3 regions of the Rhizobium sp. GR12 genome follow, and region 3 is predicted to be linked to each of the others. Evidence: riboswitches for the same ligand, from Rfam matches in the RefSeq annotation. Region 3 holds a riboswitch; each other region holds the start of a gene.

What was found. A riboswitch is a leader RNA that binds a small molecule or an ion and turns the genes downstream of it on or off. The one in region 3 is predicted to bind thiamine pyrophosphate.
Region 1: linked by a shared signal. The riboswitch ahead of thiB (thiamine ABC transporter substrate binding subunit) and the one ahead of thiC (phosphomethylpyrimidine synthase ThiC) in region 3 are both predicted to bind thiamine pyrophosphate.
Region 2: linked by a shared signal. The riboswitch ahead of QSK43_RS15440 (ABC transporter permease) and the one ahead of thiC (phosphomethylpyrimidine synthase ThiC) in region 3 are both predicted to bind thiamine pyrophosphate.

The regions. Positions count from the first base shown of each region.
Region 1 covers NZ_JASXTH010000006.1:178,040-183,508, reverse strand. Annotated here, with positions in the region: gene QSK43_RS12495 (thiamine diphosphokinase) at 1-258, shown strand, start outside; gene QSK43_RS12490 (ABC-F family ATP-binding cassette domain-containing protein) at 263-2,089, shown strand; gene QSK43_RS12485 (VOC family protein) at 2,182-2,574, shown strand; TPP riboswitch at 2,619-2,729, shown strand; gene thiB (thiamine ABC transporter substrate binding subunit) at 2,769-3,782, shown strand; gene thiP (thiamine/thiamine pyrophosphate ABC transporter permease ThiP) at 3,802-5,442, shown strand; gene QSK43_RS12470 (thiamine ABC transporter ATP-binding protein) at 5,439-5,469, shown strand, end outside.
Region 2 covers NZ_JASXTH010000008.1:107,997-113,465, forward strand. Annotated here, with positions in the region: gene QSK43_RS15430 (alpha-glucosidase) at 1-683, shown strand, start outside; gene QSK43_RS15435 (pilus assembly protein TadG-related protein) at 738-2,027, opposite strand; TPP riboswitch at 2,208-2,310, shown strand; gene QSK43_RS15440 (ABC transporter permease) at 2,439-3,224, shown strand; gene QSK43_RS15445 (ABC transporter substrate-binding protein) at 3,221-4,165, shown strand; gene QSK43_RS15450 (hydroxyethylthiazole kinase) at 4,168-4,908, shown strand; gene thiE (thiamine phosphate synthase) at 4,895-5,469, shown strand, end outside.
Region 3 covers NZ_JASXTH010000006.1:19,770-25,238, reverse strand. Annotated here, with positions in the region: gene QSK43_RS11790 (amino acid--[acyl-carrier-protein] ligase) at 1-838, opposite strand, end outside; gene QSK43_RS11785 (acyl-CoA dehydrogenase family protein) at 843-2,024, opposite strand; gene QSK43_RS11780 (acyl carrier protein) at 2,024-2,275, opposite strand; TPP riboswitch at 2,458-2,569, shown strand; gene thiC (phosphomethylpyrimidine synthase ThiC) at 2,665-4,488, shown strand; gene thiO (glycine oxidase ThiO) at 4,490-5,469, shown strand, end outside; gene thiS (sulfur carrier protein ThiS) at 5,463-5,469, shown strand, end outside.

The DNA of each region.
Region 1 (5,469 bases), 160 kb from region 3:
GAAGAGGAGGCCCGTCCGCTGCTCACCGGTTCGCTTGATCTCGATCTGCCGGCCGGTTCGCTGTTTTCGGTTGCCGGGTTTACCGACCTTGCGGGGCTCGATATCGGCAATGTGCGCTATCCCCTCAGTGATTTCGCGCTTGCTTTCGGTTCGTCCCGCACTATTTCCAATGTCGCGAATGGCGGCCTTGTGCATTTCTCGCTGAAAAGCGGCAAAGCCATCGTGCTCGCCCGCCCTTATGATCTGACCGGAGCCTGACGCCTTGGCACCCCCAATTTTGAAACTCGATGACATCAAGCTGACCTTCGGCGTGACCCCGCTGCTCGACGGCGCCAATCTTCAGGTGGAACCGGGCGACCGTATCTGCCTCGTCGGGCGCAACGGCTCGGGCAAGTCGACCCTGATGAAGATCGCCGCCGGTCTGGTAGAGGCGCAGTCGGGTGAGGTTTTCCGTCACCCTTCCGCCACCATCCGTTACCTGGAACAGGCGCCGGATTTCGCCGATTACGACACGGTGCAGGCCTATGCAGAAGCGGGGCTCGGGCCTGGCGACGATGCCTATCGTGTTACCTATCTTCTCGAGCATCTCGGTTTGACGGGGCAGGAGCATCCGGACAGTCTTTCCGGCGGTGAAGCGCGGCGTGCGGCCCTTGCCCGCGTCATGGCGCCCGAACCCGATATTCTGATGCTGGACGAGCCGACCAACCATCTGGACCTGCCCACCATCGAATGGCTTGAAGGCGAGTTGCAGCAGACGCGCAGCGCGCTGGTGCTGATTTCGCATGACCGGCGTTTTCTGGAGAAGGTCTCGACCTCGACCGTGTGGCTGGATCGCGGCCAGTCCCGCCGTCTCAACCGCGGTTTTGCGCATTTCGAGGAATGGCGCGACAAGGTGCTGGAAGAGGAAGAGCTGGAGCAGCATAAGCTCGGCAAGGCCATCGAGCGCGAAGAACACTGGATGCGTTACGGCGTGACCGCGAGACGCAAGCGCAACATGCGCCGCGTGGGCGAGCTTCAGGCGATGCGCGCGGATTATCGCGGCCACAAAGGACCGCAGGGCAGCGTGCAGGCGACGGCTGCGGAGGTGCGGGAATCCGGCAAGCTGGTCATCGAGGCAGACGCCATCACCAAGTCTTACGGCGAGCGCGTGATCATCGCACCGTTTTCGCTGCGGGTGCATCGCGGCGATTGCATCGGTCTTGTCGGGCCGAATGGTGCCGGCAAGACCACGCTTTTGAAGATGCTGACCGGCCAGCTTCAGCCCGATAGCGGCACGGTGAAGCTCGGCACCAATCTGGAGATCGCGACGCTTGACCAGAAGCGTGAGGATCTCAATCCAAACGATACGCTCGCTCATTATCTGACCGACGGGCGGGGCGACAATCTGCTGGTCAATGGCGAGCTGAAACATGTGACGGGTTACATGAAGGACTTCCTGTTCCAGCCGGAACAGGCCCGCACGCCAATCCGCAACCTCTCCGGTGGAGAGCGTGCCCGTCTTATTCTGGCGCGTATTCTGGCAAGGCCGACCAACCTTTTGATCCTCGACGAGCCGACCAACGATCTCGACATCGAAACGCTCGATCTTTTGCAGGAAATCGTCGCGGGTTTTTCCGGCACGGTCATCCTCGTCAGCCACGACCGCGATTTTCTCGACCGTACCGTCACCTCCACCATCGCGCCTACCAATCCGGACCAACCAGACGGACGCTGGATCGAATATGCCGGCGGTTATTCGGATATGATGGCGCAGCGCAAGGGTGCTGCGGAAGAGAAACGCAAAGCCGAGAAGCAGGAAAAGGCAAAGGCCGCACCTTCGGCTTCCGCGTCGCAGGACCCTTCAAAGGCCAAGGGCAAGCTTTCCTTCAAGCAGAAATTCGCGCTCGAAAATCTTCCGAAGGAGATGGAAAAGACGCAAGGCGAGATCGCCAAGCGTGAGGAGCGCATGGCCGATCCCAATCTGTTCACCAGAGATCCGGCTACCTTCAACATGCTGGCGAAGGAAATGACGAAGCTGCGCGAAAAGCTCGAGACCATGGAAGAAGAATGGCTGGAGCTGGAGATGCTGCGCGAGGAAATTGAAGGCTGACGGCGGTTGCGATTTCTTGACTGGGGCCTCATCCGCCTTTGACAGGGAGATGGAATTGCCGTTTTCTGTGCCGGTTCGGAGGAGTTCAGAAAATGCGCATGATCTTCGTCAATCTGCCCGTCAAGAATATCGAGACATCCAGAAGCTTCTTCACGGCTCTCGGTTTCAGCTTCAATCCGGAATATTCGGACGACCGCACGCTCTGCATGATCGTTGAGGAGAACATCTTCGTGATGCTTCTTCAGGAAGAGCGTTTTCGCGATTTCATCAATGGCGATATCGCCGACGCGACGCACAGCACCGAGGTCCTGACCTGTCTCACTGCGGCAAGCCGCGAGGAAATCGACCGGATGATCGAAACGGCGCTGGCCTCCGGTGGCAGCGGCTGGAAACCCGTGCAGGATCATGGCTTCATGTATGCTGGCAGTTTTCAGGATCCCGACGGTCACGTCTGGGAACTGGTGCATATGGCAGCGCAGAGCTGACGACAGCCATCTTGCCAATCTGAGGCGGCGCGATTACATCTCGTTTTGATCTAACGGGGTGTCTTTTGTATATTCATGCGAAAGGCTGAGAGGCTTGCCAACCCGAAGAACCTGATCCGGTTCATACCGGCGGAGGGATTAGACGGCTTCAAGGCAAGCGGCTATTTCCCTTTTTGTTTTTTGAGGAGATACCCGTGCGCCGTCGTCTTTTCCTGAATTCCCTCATTGCCGCTTCGCTGTTTCTGCCCGGTCTTGCCGTTGCGCAGGACAGACAGGAACTGACCGTCTACACCTATGAAAGCTTCGTTTCCGAGTGGGGTCCCGGCCCCAAGGTGAAGCAGGACTTTGAGAAGGTGTGCGATTGTACGGTCAACTTCGTTGGTGTGGCGGACGGTGTGGCGCTGCTCAACCGTCTGAAGCTTGAAGGGACGGGGTCCAAGGCGGATGTCGTGGTGGGTCTCGATACCAATCTGGTAGCAGAAGCGAAGCAGACCGGTCTTTTCGATATCAGCGGTATCGATGCATCGGCGGCCAAGGTGCCCGGCAATTATAAGGACGATGTTTTCGTACCCTATGATTACGGTCATTTCGCCGTCATCTATGATACGCAGACGGTGAAGAACCCGCCGACCAGCCTGAAGGACCTCGTGGAAGGCGACCCCTCGCAGAAAATCGCCATTCAGGACCCGCGCACTTCCACGCCGGGCCTTGGCCTGCTGCTGTGGGTGAAATCCGTTTACGGCGACAAGGCCCCGGAAGCCTGGGCGAAGCTCAGGAAGCGCATTCTCACCGTCACGCCGGGCTGGTCTGAATCCTATGGTCTCTTTACCAAGGGTGAGGTACCGATGGTGCTCTCCTACACCACGTCGCCCGCCTATCACATGGTCGCGGAAAAGACGGATCGCTATCAGGCCGCAGCTTTTTCCGAAGGGCACTACATCCAGATCGAGGTGTCCGGCCTTCTCAAAAACGCGCCGCATAAGGAGCTTGCGAAACAGTTCCTCGCTTTCACCCTGTCATCAGGTTTTCAGGATGCCATTCCGGAAAACAACTGGATGATGCCGGTTGCGGCGACGTCGAAGCCCTTGCCGGAGGCGTTTTCCAAACTCGTCGTGCCGCAGAAGACCTTTCTGATGGACCCGGAGGAGGTGGCGATGAACCGCAAGGCATGGATCGATGAATGGCTTGCGGCCATGAGCATGAATTGAGCAAGAGGCACACTCGCGCATGATGCTGCGTCGCGATTACAGGTGGTCGATCATTGCTGGAACGGCGGCGTTTGCCGCCGTTTTCCTGTTCATGGCGCTCGCCGTCGCGGCCCTCCTGTCTTTCGATGCCGGTGCATCCACTGCTGGAATCATGGATGCCTATACGCTGCGCATCCTGCGCTTCACGCTTTATCAGGCAACGCTCTCCACCGTTCTTTCCGTCGCTCTTGGCCTGCCGGTGGCGCTGGCGCTTTCCCGTCGACAGGATTTTCCGGGACGGATATGGATCATCAGGTTGATGGCGGTGCCGATGGGGCTGCCGGTCATCGTCGGCGCCTTCGGCATCATCGCCATCTGGGGCAGGCAGGGTGTTTTGAATACGGCCCTCGTTTCTGCCGGTGCAGATGAGCCTTTCAATATTTATGGCCTTTCCGGCATTCTCATCGCGCATGTGTTTTTCAATCTGCCGCTTGCGGTTCGGCTGATGCTGGCAGGCCTTGAGCGCATTCCGGGTGAATATTGGCGGATGGCGGCAAGTCTCGGCATGGGGCCGGTTTCGGTTTTCCGTTTCATCGAATGGCCGGCCGTCTCGCGGCTCGTTCCGGGCATTGCCGGGCTTGTCTTCATGCTGTGCGCCACCAGCTTCACGCTCGTACTTCTGCTTGGCGGCGGTCCGGCGGCGACGACGCTGGAGGTGGCGATCTATCAGGCTTTGCGGTTCGATTTCGATCCGCAGCGGGCTATCGCGCTTTCTGTTTTGCAAATTGCCCTCACCGCAATCCTGCTCGGCCTTCTCGCCTTTTTGCCGTCGCCCGAAGCAGAAATCGCCACGCTTGGTCGTCCTCTTCGCCGTTTCGACGGCAAAGGTGTTGGCGCCCGTCTCTGGGATGGGACGGCAATCGTTCTGGCGGTTCTGCTGATCGGCCTGCCGCTTGTCGCCATAACCGTCTCGGGCTTGAGTGCCGATCTGCCGCGCCTTTTGTCCGCGCCGATCTTCTTGCGCGCAGCGGCCACCAGTCTTGCAATCGCCGCGCTCTCCGCAATCCTCGTCGTGCTCACTTGCATGGCCATCATCGCTGCGCGACAGGCCGTGGGTTCAAGGCGGCACGCGGCTCAGCCCTTGCGTTTTCTCTCCGCCACGCTCGGGGCGGGGTCGTCGCTGGTGCTGCTGGTGCCACCCGTCGTGCTGGGAAGCGGGTGGTTCCTGTTGTTGCGGCCATTCGGTGATGTCAGTTTTTATGCCCCCGTCCTCGTGGCGCTGATCAATATGCTGATGGCGCTGCCGCTTGCGATGCGGGTGCTGGAGCCGGCCCTCGCCAGCCATTTTTTGCGCACTGGCCGGCTATCCGCCAGTTTCGGGCTTCAGGGCTGGACGCGGCTGCGGTTTGCCGATCTGCCGGTTCTGCGGCGGCCTTTGCTCATGGCGTTTTCCTTCGCCATGGCGCTGTCGCTCGGTGACCTAGGGGCGGTTGCCCTGTTCGGATCGGAAAGTTTCGTCACCTTGCCATGGCTGGTTTATAGCAATATGGGCAGCTACCGCACCAATGATGCCGCCGGATATGCGTTCATCCTTGGTGTCGTCTGTCTGCTGCTTGCCGCAGGCGGTGTCTCACGGCAGTCGCAACCGGCAGGGGCGCAATCAGCAAGGGCGAGCATATGACAGGCGGCGATTTTGCAGTGGAGCTGG
Region 2 (5,469 bases), on a different contig from region 3:
GGGCGGGCTTTACCGGCGTGCAGGCCCATTGCCCGCTCCTATGGGGCGGCGACCAGTCGGTGGATTTTTCCCGCCATGACGGCCTCGTCTCCGTCATCTGCGGTGCGCTGTCTTCCGGCCTTTTGGGCAACGCCTATCACCACTCCGATATCGGCGGTTATACCAGCCTGTTCGGCAATGTCAGAACGCCGGAACTCATCATGCGCTGGGCGGAAATGGCCGCCTTTACTCCAGTCATGCGCACGCATGAGGGCAACCGCCCGCGCGACAATCTCCAGATCGACCAGGACGAGACGGTGCTTGGTCATTTCGCCCGCATGACGGCGATCTATGTCGCGCTCGCCCCCTATCTGAAATCGCTCTCCACCGAGGCGGCCGAAACGGGCCTGCCGGTGCAGCGCCCGCTTTTCCTTCACTACGAAAACGACCGGCAAACCTATGCCATTCAGGACAGCTACCTCTATGGTTCGGACATGCTCGTCGCGCCCGTCTGGAAGGCAGGGGAAACGCAACGTACGCTCTATCTTCCGAGCAATAGTGAATGGCTGCATCTGTGGAGCGGTGCGCGACACCTTGGCGGACGCGAAGTCACCGTTGATGCTCCAATAGGTGAACCGGCTGTGTTTTATCGTGCCGGCACGCCCTTTGCTGTGCAATTTGAACGGCTTCGCAGGATCGGCTGAATCGTCACATGTTGCGGCGTTCGGGAGATGATTCAATCGCCGGCCAAGCCGCCATCAGCCTGTCAGGCGTGGTGATGTGATGGCTTTCTTGAACAGGACCGTCATCGCGTCGCTGATGCCCTGAGAGGGGCTGACCTCGAAAAACAGGCCGGGGGAAGCGCAGCTCTGCATGCGCGAACCGATTTCCGACTGAAAGGGCAAAATCCAGCTATTGTACCAGTCATTCGTCGGCAGCGGCAGATAGGTGGTATAGAGCACTGCGATACGAAAGCCTTTCTCCTTCAGCTTCGTACAGGATCTGACGTCGATCGGCTCCTGACAGCGCCCGCTCGTCAATTTTTTCGTGCAGGAGGAAGGCTTGTAGCTATCGCCCACACCATCCGAAACGAAAAAAATCACCTTTTCCGGGTTCGCCGAGCTGGCGCCCGTGCCCGAGGTGCCGACCTTGTCGCCGATCTGGGCCAATGCCCGATCGAAGTCGGTCTGCTGGTCGTTATTGTATCCCTGATAGGGAATGGACATCAGGTCGATTTCGCCCGCTTTTTTCTTCGCGGTCTCCAGATCCGAAGTCAGCGGAACAACCTCAAGCAGCTTCGTGTCTTCCGCCCGCTCCCCGAAGGTGTAGACAGCCATGCGATATTGATTGCTGCTTTTGCGCGTGGATTTCGCCGTGTCCATTAGGCTGGCGGTTGCTTTGGCAACCACGTCGATGCGTGTGGTGACCCCAAGGCTCTTTGCCCTAAAATAGTAGCTGCTCGCGTCTGCCACACCATTTTTCACGATATGACAGGCAAAGGCGCATCGATCGCTTGTATTCGCAACCAGCTTGGCGACATCCAGGGGTGTGGCGCCCACTCCCATGGAGGGCGTATTATCCAGCAGAAGATAGAAATCGCTGAAGGTTTCCGTTTCGTATTTGGCTGTGGCCGTACCGCCAACCGAGACAAAATCCTTTCCCAGAAGCCCGGACAGCGTCGTGTTGACGGACGCCCTGAAGCTCACGGATGACTCGACCACATTGCCGTGCTTGATGACCGATACATCGACAGACGTAAGGCTGTAGTCTGCATTTCCCCGCTGGTTGTCATCGAAGAACGCCCGGGCCTCTTCATTGCCGACGGGAATGATACCATCCCCGGACATCTTCTTTGCCGCCTGAATACTTGCGGACGTATCTGCAACAGCCGCCAACGCCGCGGAATCCGCGGCCTGCTGCAAATCGGCTTTGGCCGACATGCCCCGCGAGATATCGAGAGCCACACCGGCAGCACCGCACAGGGGCACCAAGAGCAACGCGGTAAGAATACCAAAATTTCCCGATTTTTCTTGCCAGAAGTTTTTCAAACTCGCCCCCACCCATTCAGGAAGCGGAAGCTAATACAGCGGAATTGAAAAGCGGTTTCAATAGATAACTAATTTTTGATAAACTTATATAAAAGATAACTAATATATTCGCGACGAACCGGCCCGCCTCCGCATTGAAGTTCAAAGTTGACATTACTTCAAAACCCTCCTAGCAAATCAGTCTCTTCCGAGGGGAGCACTGCACAGTGCTGAGATGGCGATGAGCCGGACCCTTGAACCTGATCCGGGTCATGCCGGCGTAGGAACGGAAACTGTCGCGCTAGTCAGCTGCTGCCCTTTCTCTTCTCCGCTTTGCCCGGGTCTCCGTGATAGTCACAGCTGGAGACCGAACGATGATGCTGAAACATCCTTCCCTTCGTAAACGGTGCGGTTGCGTCTGAGGTCCGGCCCATGCGTCCCTCCCACGCGCTGAACGGCGTCTTGCTTCTGCTCATTCTCTGGCAGACAGGGACATGGCTGTTTGCGCCGCCCCGCTATATCCTGCCCTCGCCCGCCGATGTTGCCGCCGCATTTCTACGCCAGCCGGCCTTCCTGTTCGGACAGGCCATGGTGACATCAGCTGAAATGGTCGTCGGGCTTGTGGCAGGCATCGTCGCCGGTCTTCTCGTTGCCTTCACGATCGCGGCAATCCCGCGTCTCGGCCGCCTCGTCTGGCCCATGGTTCTCGTGTTGCAGGCGTTTCCGGTCTTCGTGCTGGCCCCTATCCTCGTCCTCTGGTTCGGCTTCGGCATGGCCTCGAAAGTGGTCATGACGGCGATCATCATCTTCTTTCCCGTCGCCTCCGCCTTCACTGATGGTCTCAACCGCACGGATCGCGCCATCCTCGACGCCGCCTCGCTGACAGAGGCGAGCCACTGGCAGATCCTCACCCGACTGCGTGCGCCGCTGGCGCTCCCCTCGCTCATTTCCGGGCTTCGGGTGGCAGCGCCGCTCGCCCCGCTTGGCGCCGTCATCGGCGAATGGGTGGGCGCGTCGGCCGGGCTCGGTTTCGTCATGATCCAGTCCAATGCCCGCATGCAGACCGACACGATGTTTGCCGCCATGGCCATTCTTGCCGTCATGGCGGTGCTGCTGCGGCTTATCGTCGATCGGGCGACAGCCAATCTGGCCCCATGGGCCGAAGAAACAGAACATTTCATTCCTTTCAAATATTTGCGGAGGCTTTCAGCACCATGAAACGAACTCTTCTTTCCCTCGTCGTCGCGGCAGCAAGCGTGCTTGCGCCCGTGCAATCTCAGGCGGCCGACAAGCTTACCGTGTTGCTGGAATGGTTCGTGAACCCGGATCACGCGCCGATGGTGATCGCGAAAGAACGCGGCCTGTTTGCAGATGCGGGGCTGGAGGTTGAGCTGGTTCCACCCGCAGACCCATCCGCCGTGCCGCGCCTCGTCTCGGCAAAACAGGCCGATATCGGCGTCCACTACCAGCCGAACCTTTATCTCGATCACGAAGCCGGGCTGCCGCTCGTCCGTTTCGGCACGCTGGTCGAAACCCCTCTCAATACCGTCACCGTTCTGGCTGACGGACCGATCAAGAGCCTGAAGGACCTGAAGGGCAAAAAGGTCGGTTTCTCCGTGTCCGGTTTCGAGGATGCGATGCTGAAGCGCATGCTGGAAAAGGACGGGCTGACGAAAGACGATGTGGAACTCGTCAACGTCAACTTCTCGCTCTCGCCTTCCCTGATCGCGGGCAAGGTGGATGCCACACTTGGCGGTTTCCGCAATTTCGAACTGACGCAGATGAAGCTCGAGGGTCACGAGGGCCGCTCCTTCTTCCCGGAGGAGCATGGCGTGCCTGCCTATGACGAGCTGATCTTCGTCACCCACCGTGATCTCGCCAAAGACAATCGCCTGCCGCGTTTCCTCTCCGCCGTCGAGCAGGCCGCGATCTTCATCACCAACCACCCGCAGGAGGCGTGGCAGCTTTTCATCAAGGCCTATCCGAACCTTGACGATGCGCTGAACAAACAGGCCTTTTTCGACACGCTGCCGCGTTTCGCCAAGCGCCCGGCCGCACTGGACCGCGCCCGCTACACCCGCTTCGGCGAATTCATGCGGGACATGCAGCTGATCAAGCAGGCACCGGCGGCGGAAGACATCGCCGTGGAGCTGCAATAATCATGGCGAATAATTTTCCGACAGCGGCAAAGGCCGCAGAGATCTTGGAAAGAGTAAGGCAGACACGCCCGCGCGTGCATTGCCTGATGAACACCGTGGTGCAGAAATTCACCGCCGACGGTATCACCGTCGTCGGCGGCATTCCCTCGATGACCACCTCGCTCGAGGAAATCGGCGCTTTCGTCACGAAAGCCGATGCGCTGACGATCAATCTTGGCACACTCGATGCCGAACGGCGCAAAGTCATACGGTTTGCCGCCGAGATCGCCCGCGCGGCGGGCAAGCCGTGGATTCTGGATCCCGTGCATTGCGATTATTCTCCCTCGCGGCTGGCATTTGCGCGTGAACTGATCGCATTTCGACCCACCATCGTGCGCGGCAACAGCGCCGAAATGAGCCTGATCGGTGATGTTCCGAACGCGGTCAGGATTGAGACCGGGCCGGTCGATCACCTGCGCGATGCCACCCGTGACATCAGGATCGTCAATGGCCACTCGTGGATGGCAAAAGTGACCGGCACAGGTTGCCTTTCGGGCGGTGTCATCGCCGCTTTCATGGCGGTGGAAAAAGATGCGCTGACGGCTGCCGCCTCCGCCCTCGCCATCACGGGTGTCGCAGCCGAACTGGCCGCAATGCACGCAAAAGGCCCCGGCACATTCGAACCGGCGTTTCTGGACGCGCTTTCCGAAATTTCCGGCGAAGACATCATAAACCATGCGAGGATCGAGCATGAACAAGGTTGATTACCGCCTCAACGCGCTGGTCGATGCCAGCCTCGGCGATGTCGCGCCCTTGGCCGAGCTTGCTCTGGCGGCCGCGCTCAATGGCGCGACCATCCTGCAATATCGCGACAAACACGCTTCAACTCGGGAGATGATCGAAAACGCCCGCGCCATTCATGAGGCCATTGCCGGTACCGGCGTGCCGTTGGTCATCAATGACCGGGTGGATGTCGCGCTCGCCTCCGGAGCGGACGGGGTGCATCTCGGCGCTGATGATATGGATGCCGAAACCGCCAGACGCATCCTCGGCGAAAAGGCGATTATCGGCCTCACCGTCAAGAACAGGGCCGATGCCGAACGGGTGGCGGCAATGCCCGCCGATTACGCCTGCATCGGCGGCGTGTTCGAGACCGTATCCAAGGTCAACCCCGACAAGCCGGTCGGTATCGACGGTTTTACGCTACTGCGTGATCTTTTGCGGGAGTGGCGGCCGGAAATGCCGGTGGGCGCCATCGCTGGCATCGATCTTGCGCGCGTGCCATCCGTCATCACCGCCGGCGCAGACGGCGTCGCGGTCATTTC
Region 3 (5,469 bases):
CCAGCGCAATGCGCTCAAGGCCGAAGCCGACGCAGGCGGTGTGCGCCACGTCGCCATTGTCCAGGTTCAGGTCCCATTTCTGGCCGAAGGCGTCCTGATGGTAATTGAAACTCATGCAGGCCGTCGGATTGGTGGCGGAGGTAACGGGGATCAGCAACTCGAACTTCAGATTCTGATCGCGCTGATTGTTGGCCAGCATCTTGCCGGCGCGGCCGAAGAAGGGATCGTTGGCCACATCGATCGTCACCTCGAGGCCTACTGCTTCCATCATCGCCACGCCGCGGTCCATCCATGTCTGTCGGAATTCGGTGACGTCGGCTTCCGTGCCCATGCGCACATATTCGCGCATGCGGAAAAGCTGCTGGCGCGCCGGGTCCTTGGAGGGTTCATGGCGGAAACAATAGGACTGGATATCGTAAAGCCCGCCGCCGGCGGGCAGGGCGCCGCGTTTGGCAATCGTCGGGTAAAGCGGGTAACAGGCCGCCGGCGTCAGCACGATGTCGGTGGCTTTCTGGTCCTTGGTCCAGTCCTCGCCCTCATCCATGGATTTCAACAGACTCACATGATCGAGTTCGCAGCCGCAGAATGAGTGGACCGTACCCGCCAGTTGCGGGAAGCTTTTCATGTAACCGCTCTTTTCGAAATAGGCACGGTTGATGCCCGGCGGAAAACGGATCGCTTCGGCGCCGTCAGCGCCGCCCGTGCGGTCGATCAGCCGTTCGAATGCGGCGATGACGTCCTCGAACTGGCCGCTGCGCCCATAAAGACCATCCACACCGGTTTCAATCAGCAGGCCTTCTTCGAACAGTCGATCGAGAAACGATGTTTGCATGTCCATGGTGTTATCCCAAAAGGCTGGTGTCCTGCCTGTGAACCAGCAGGAGATTGGCGGAATTGCCGAGAATGCGATCGTTGGAAATCATCAGGCGAGCGGAATGCGCGTCGCGAAGGTGCCTGCCAAGGCTATAGGGCGTACCGTTCTTGTAACCCATGATGCCGCAGATCAGCATGGCATGGTCGATAATCTCCAGAATGGTTTCCGAAGAGCAGATCTTCACATTGTTCATGGCGACCGCAAACGCCATGGACATCAGCTTGTCCGGATCGCTCTTGGTGTCCTCGTAAGCCTTGATGCCGGCGATGATGTTGGATTTGACCACCTGCAACTTGGTGGAAACTTCCGCAAGTCGGATCGCGCCGGGTGGAGCGACGCCGGGCGACTTGCGTGCCGCTGTTCTCACGAAGGACTGGGCGCGCAGCACGGCGTCGGACGCGATGCCGTACCAGACGGCGCTCCACAGGAGATGGGAGCTTGCAAGCATGGATTGCGCCGCGATTTCCGCAAATGGTTTGGGGAAGATTTGCGCCGCCGGCGCCTCGCCGCGGAACAGGAAGCCGTCCGAACAGGTGCCACGCATGCCGAGCGTGTCCCAGACATGGGTTTTTTCGAGCGTGTATTGATTTTTCAGGAATACGGTCATCACCTGATCGGCGGGCGCGGCATCCTTGTGAGCGCGCGAGGTGATGAGAATGGCATCCGCATTGCTGCCATAGGAAATGACGGTAGCGTCCTTTTCCAGCCGACAGAAATCGCCTTCGACTTCGATCGCGCAGATGGAGTTGCGCAGATTGCCGCCGATACCGCCTTCGGTGGTGGCCGAGCCGAGCAGAAGCTGTTCGTTGGCGATGCGGCTCATGAAACCCGCATGCCATGCGCTCGCCTCGCCATGTTCCACAAGGCTGGAGGCCTTGATGTGGTGCATGGCGAAAATCATTGCCGTTGCCGAACAGGCCTGGCCAAGCCGGGCGCAGATATCGGCGATTTGCTGTATGGATGCGCCTTCGCCGCCAAGGGAGGACGGGACTTGGATACCCAGCAAACGTTCCTGTTTCAGTGCGTTGACGGCTTCCCCAGGAAAGCGGCCGGTAACATCCACCTCATCCGTGTGTTTGGCGGCAATAGCCGCGACACGGCCTGCGCGCGCGGACAGCGTTTCATCCTGCGGCGCTACGGTCACATTCATCAGGCTGCCTCTTTACCATCCAGAATGAGCTTAACGGTGTCTTCAATGGCCTTGATGCTTGCAAAGGACTTACGGTTCAAGAGGTTGTCCGGGAATTCGATATCGAAAGCTTCCTCGATACCCAGCATCAATTGCACCGAAGCAAAGGAAGAAAGGCCTGCCGCATAAAGATCCGCTTCATTTGCAATCGTATCGACAGGGGGTGGAAGCTGGCCGAATTTTGCCAGTATTTCACGAATAGTCGCATTCATTCCGACGTATCTCCCACGAATTTCACATCAGGATGGTCTATGCTTATCGTTACGTTGCAAACGATAATATTCGCCTAAACCATTAGGTTAATTACAACTAACGGCAGCATGCGCCATCCGCGCATCTTTGCCAAGAGTTCATGGGCGCTCTTGACAAATGTCGGGCGGTGTTTTTTGCTGTGGCCATTCACCAGGGGTGTCCCGTCAAGGGGCTGAGATTCTGCTTTTATGCGCAGTGACCCGTTGAACCTGATCCAGTTCATACTGGCGTAGGGACGGTGCAAAGACCGAGGGTCGGATTGCGTGTTACGGGCGCTTGTCGACACGTCGGTATTTTCCATCATTCCGGCTCGAACTGGGTCTCCACTGTCAAACTTTGGAGCCTCATGATGAATATCGTTGCCAAGAATATCCCGCTTACTGTCACAACCGGGCCGCATCCCGCCTCCACGAAAATTCACAAGCCCGGAATATTGCATCCGCATATTCGCGTGCCGATGCGCGAAATCGCCGTCCACCCGACGGCGGGCGAACCACCGGTGACGGTCTATGATTCGTCGGGCCTCTATACCGATCCCATGCATGACGTTCTGATCGAAAAAGGCCTGCCGCGCCTGCGCCATACATGGGTTGTGGCGCGCGGCGATGTCGCGGCTTACGACGGGCGACACGTCAAGCCGGAGGATAACGGCTTTGCGACCGGCGAGCGCCTGACGCCCGAATTTTCCGTGCGCCACCAGCCACTCAAGGCCACGGCGGGCAAGGCCGTGACCCAGCTTGCCTATGCGCGGGCGGGTATCGTCACGCCGGAAATGGAATTCATCGCCATCCGGGAAAATCTCGGGCGTGAGGCGGCGAAAGAGACGCTGATCCGCGATGGCGAGAGTTTCGGTGCGCAGATTCCCGACTATGTGACGGCGGAATTCGTCCGTCAGGAAGTCGCATCGGGCCGCGCCATCATCCCCGCCAACATCAATCACCCGGAACTGGAGCCGATGATCATCGGCCGCAATTTCCTGGTGAAGATCAACGCCAATATCGGCAATTCCGCAGTCACCTCCTCCATGGCGGAAGAGGTGGAGAAGATGGTCTGGGCGATCCGCTGGGGCGCCGACACAGTCATGGACCTTTCGACCGGGCGCAACATCCACAATATCCGCGAATGGATCATCCGCAATTCACCGGTGCCGATCGGCACGGTGCCGCTTTACCAGGCACTGGAGAAGGTCAACGGCATTGCCGAGGATCTGAACTGGGAAGTGTTCCGCGATACGCTGATCGAACAGGCGGAGCAGGGCGTCGATTATTTCACCATCCACGCCGGCGTGCGGCTGCATTACATCCCGCTCACCGTCAACCGCGTCACCGGCATCGTCTCGCGCGGCGGTTCGATCATGGCGAAGTGGTGTCTGCATCATCACCGCGAAAGCTTCCTCTATGAGCATTTCGAGGAGATTTGCGACATCTGCCGGGCCTATGACGTTTCCTTCTCGCTGGGCGACGGTCTGCGGCCCGGCTCTATTGCCGATGCCAATGACGCGGCGCAATTTGCGGAATTGGAAACCTTGGGAGAATTGACGCAAATTGCCTGGGCAAAAGACTGCCAAGTCATGATCGAAGGCCCCGGCCACGTGCCGATGCACAAGATCAAGGAGAATATGGACAAGCAGTTGAAGACCTGCGGCGAGGCGCCCTTCTATACGCTCGGGCCGCTGACAACGGATATCGCGCCGGGTTACGACCATATCACCTCCGGCATTGGTGCCGCGATGATCGGCTGGTTCGGCACGGCGATGCTCTGCTACGTCACGCCGAAGGAACATCTCGGCCTGCCTGATCGTAACGATGTGAAGGTGGGTGTCATCACCTACAAGATTGCCGCCCATGCGGCCGATCTCGCCAAGGGTCATCCCGCCGCACAGGTGCGTGACGATGCGCTGTCACGCGCTCGCTTCGAGTTCCGTTGGGAGGACCAGTTCAACCTGTCGCTGGATCCAGAGACGGCGCGCTCCTTCCATGACGAGACCCTGCCGAAGGAGGCGCACAAGGTCGCGCATTTCTGCTCCATGTGCGGGCCGAAATTCTGCTCGATGCGGATTTCCCACGATATCCGCGCCGAGGCGCAGAAGGAGGGGCTGGAGGCCATGGCCGCGCGCTTCAAGGAAGGTGGCGAGCTTTATATGCCGCTCGCGGCCCCGGCAGACGGCCAGTAGCATGCGTGTTCTTGTCAAGGGAACGGGGGTCGCCGGTTTGACGGCGGCCTTCGAACTGGCGCGCAGCGGCGTGACTGTGGAGGTTTCGGAGCGCAATGCCGAAGCCTCGCGCGGCGCATCCTTTTATGCCGGCGGCATGCTGGCGCCCTGGTGTGAGCGTGAAAGCGCGGAAGAGCCGGTTTTGACGCTGGGTCAGACGGCGCTCGACTGGTGGGACGAAGCGACACCCGGCCTTGTCGTCCGAAACGGCACGCTGGTTGTCGCGCCTGCCCGTGACCGAGCGGAGCTTTCACGTTTCGCATCCAGAACCAGTGGATACCGTTGGGTGGATGAGTGCGAAATCGCCGCTCTGGAGCCCGATCTTGCCGGGCGGTTTCGCTCCGGGCTGTATTTTGCGGGCGAGGGGCATCTCGATCCGCGCCTTGCGCTGAAGTCGCTGCGTGAGCGGCTTTGCGGCATGGGTGTGCGGTTTCATATGGGCGTCCCGGTGGATGAACAGCCTTTCGACCGGGTGGTGGATTGCACTGGCCCTGCGGCGGTGGGTGTGGTGCCCAACCTCCGCGGCGTGCGGGGAGAAATGCTTTACCTCGCCACGTCAGAGGTTTCCCTGTCTCGCCCCGTCCGGCTGCTGCATCCGCGTATTCCGCTTTACATCGTGCCGCGCGAGCCCGGCCGTTTCATGGTGGGTGCGACGATGATCGAGACGGAGGATGCGGGGGCCATTTCCGCCCGCTCGATGATGGAGTTTCTGAATGCCGCCTATGCCGTGCATCCGGCCTTCGCGGAAGCTGAAATCATCGAAACCGGAACGGGCGTGCGCCCGGCCTATCCCGACAATCTGCCGAAAATCACGCAAGAGGGTCGAAACGTCTTCATCAACGGCGCGTACCGGCACGGCTTCCTGCTGTCGCCGGCTATGGCGCGGCAGGCGGCTGAAATCGTCTGCCAAAATCTCTCTGGAAAGGAGCAGGATCATGAAAC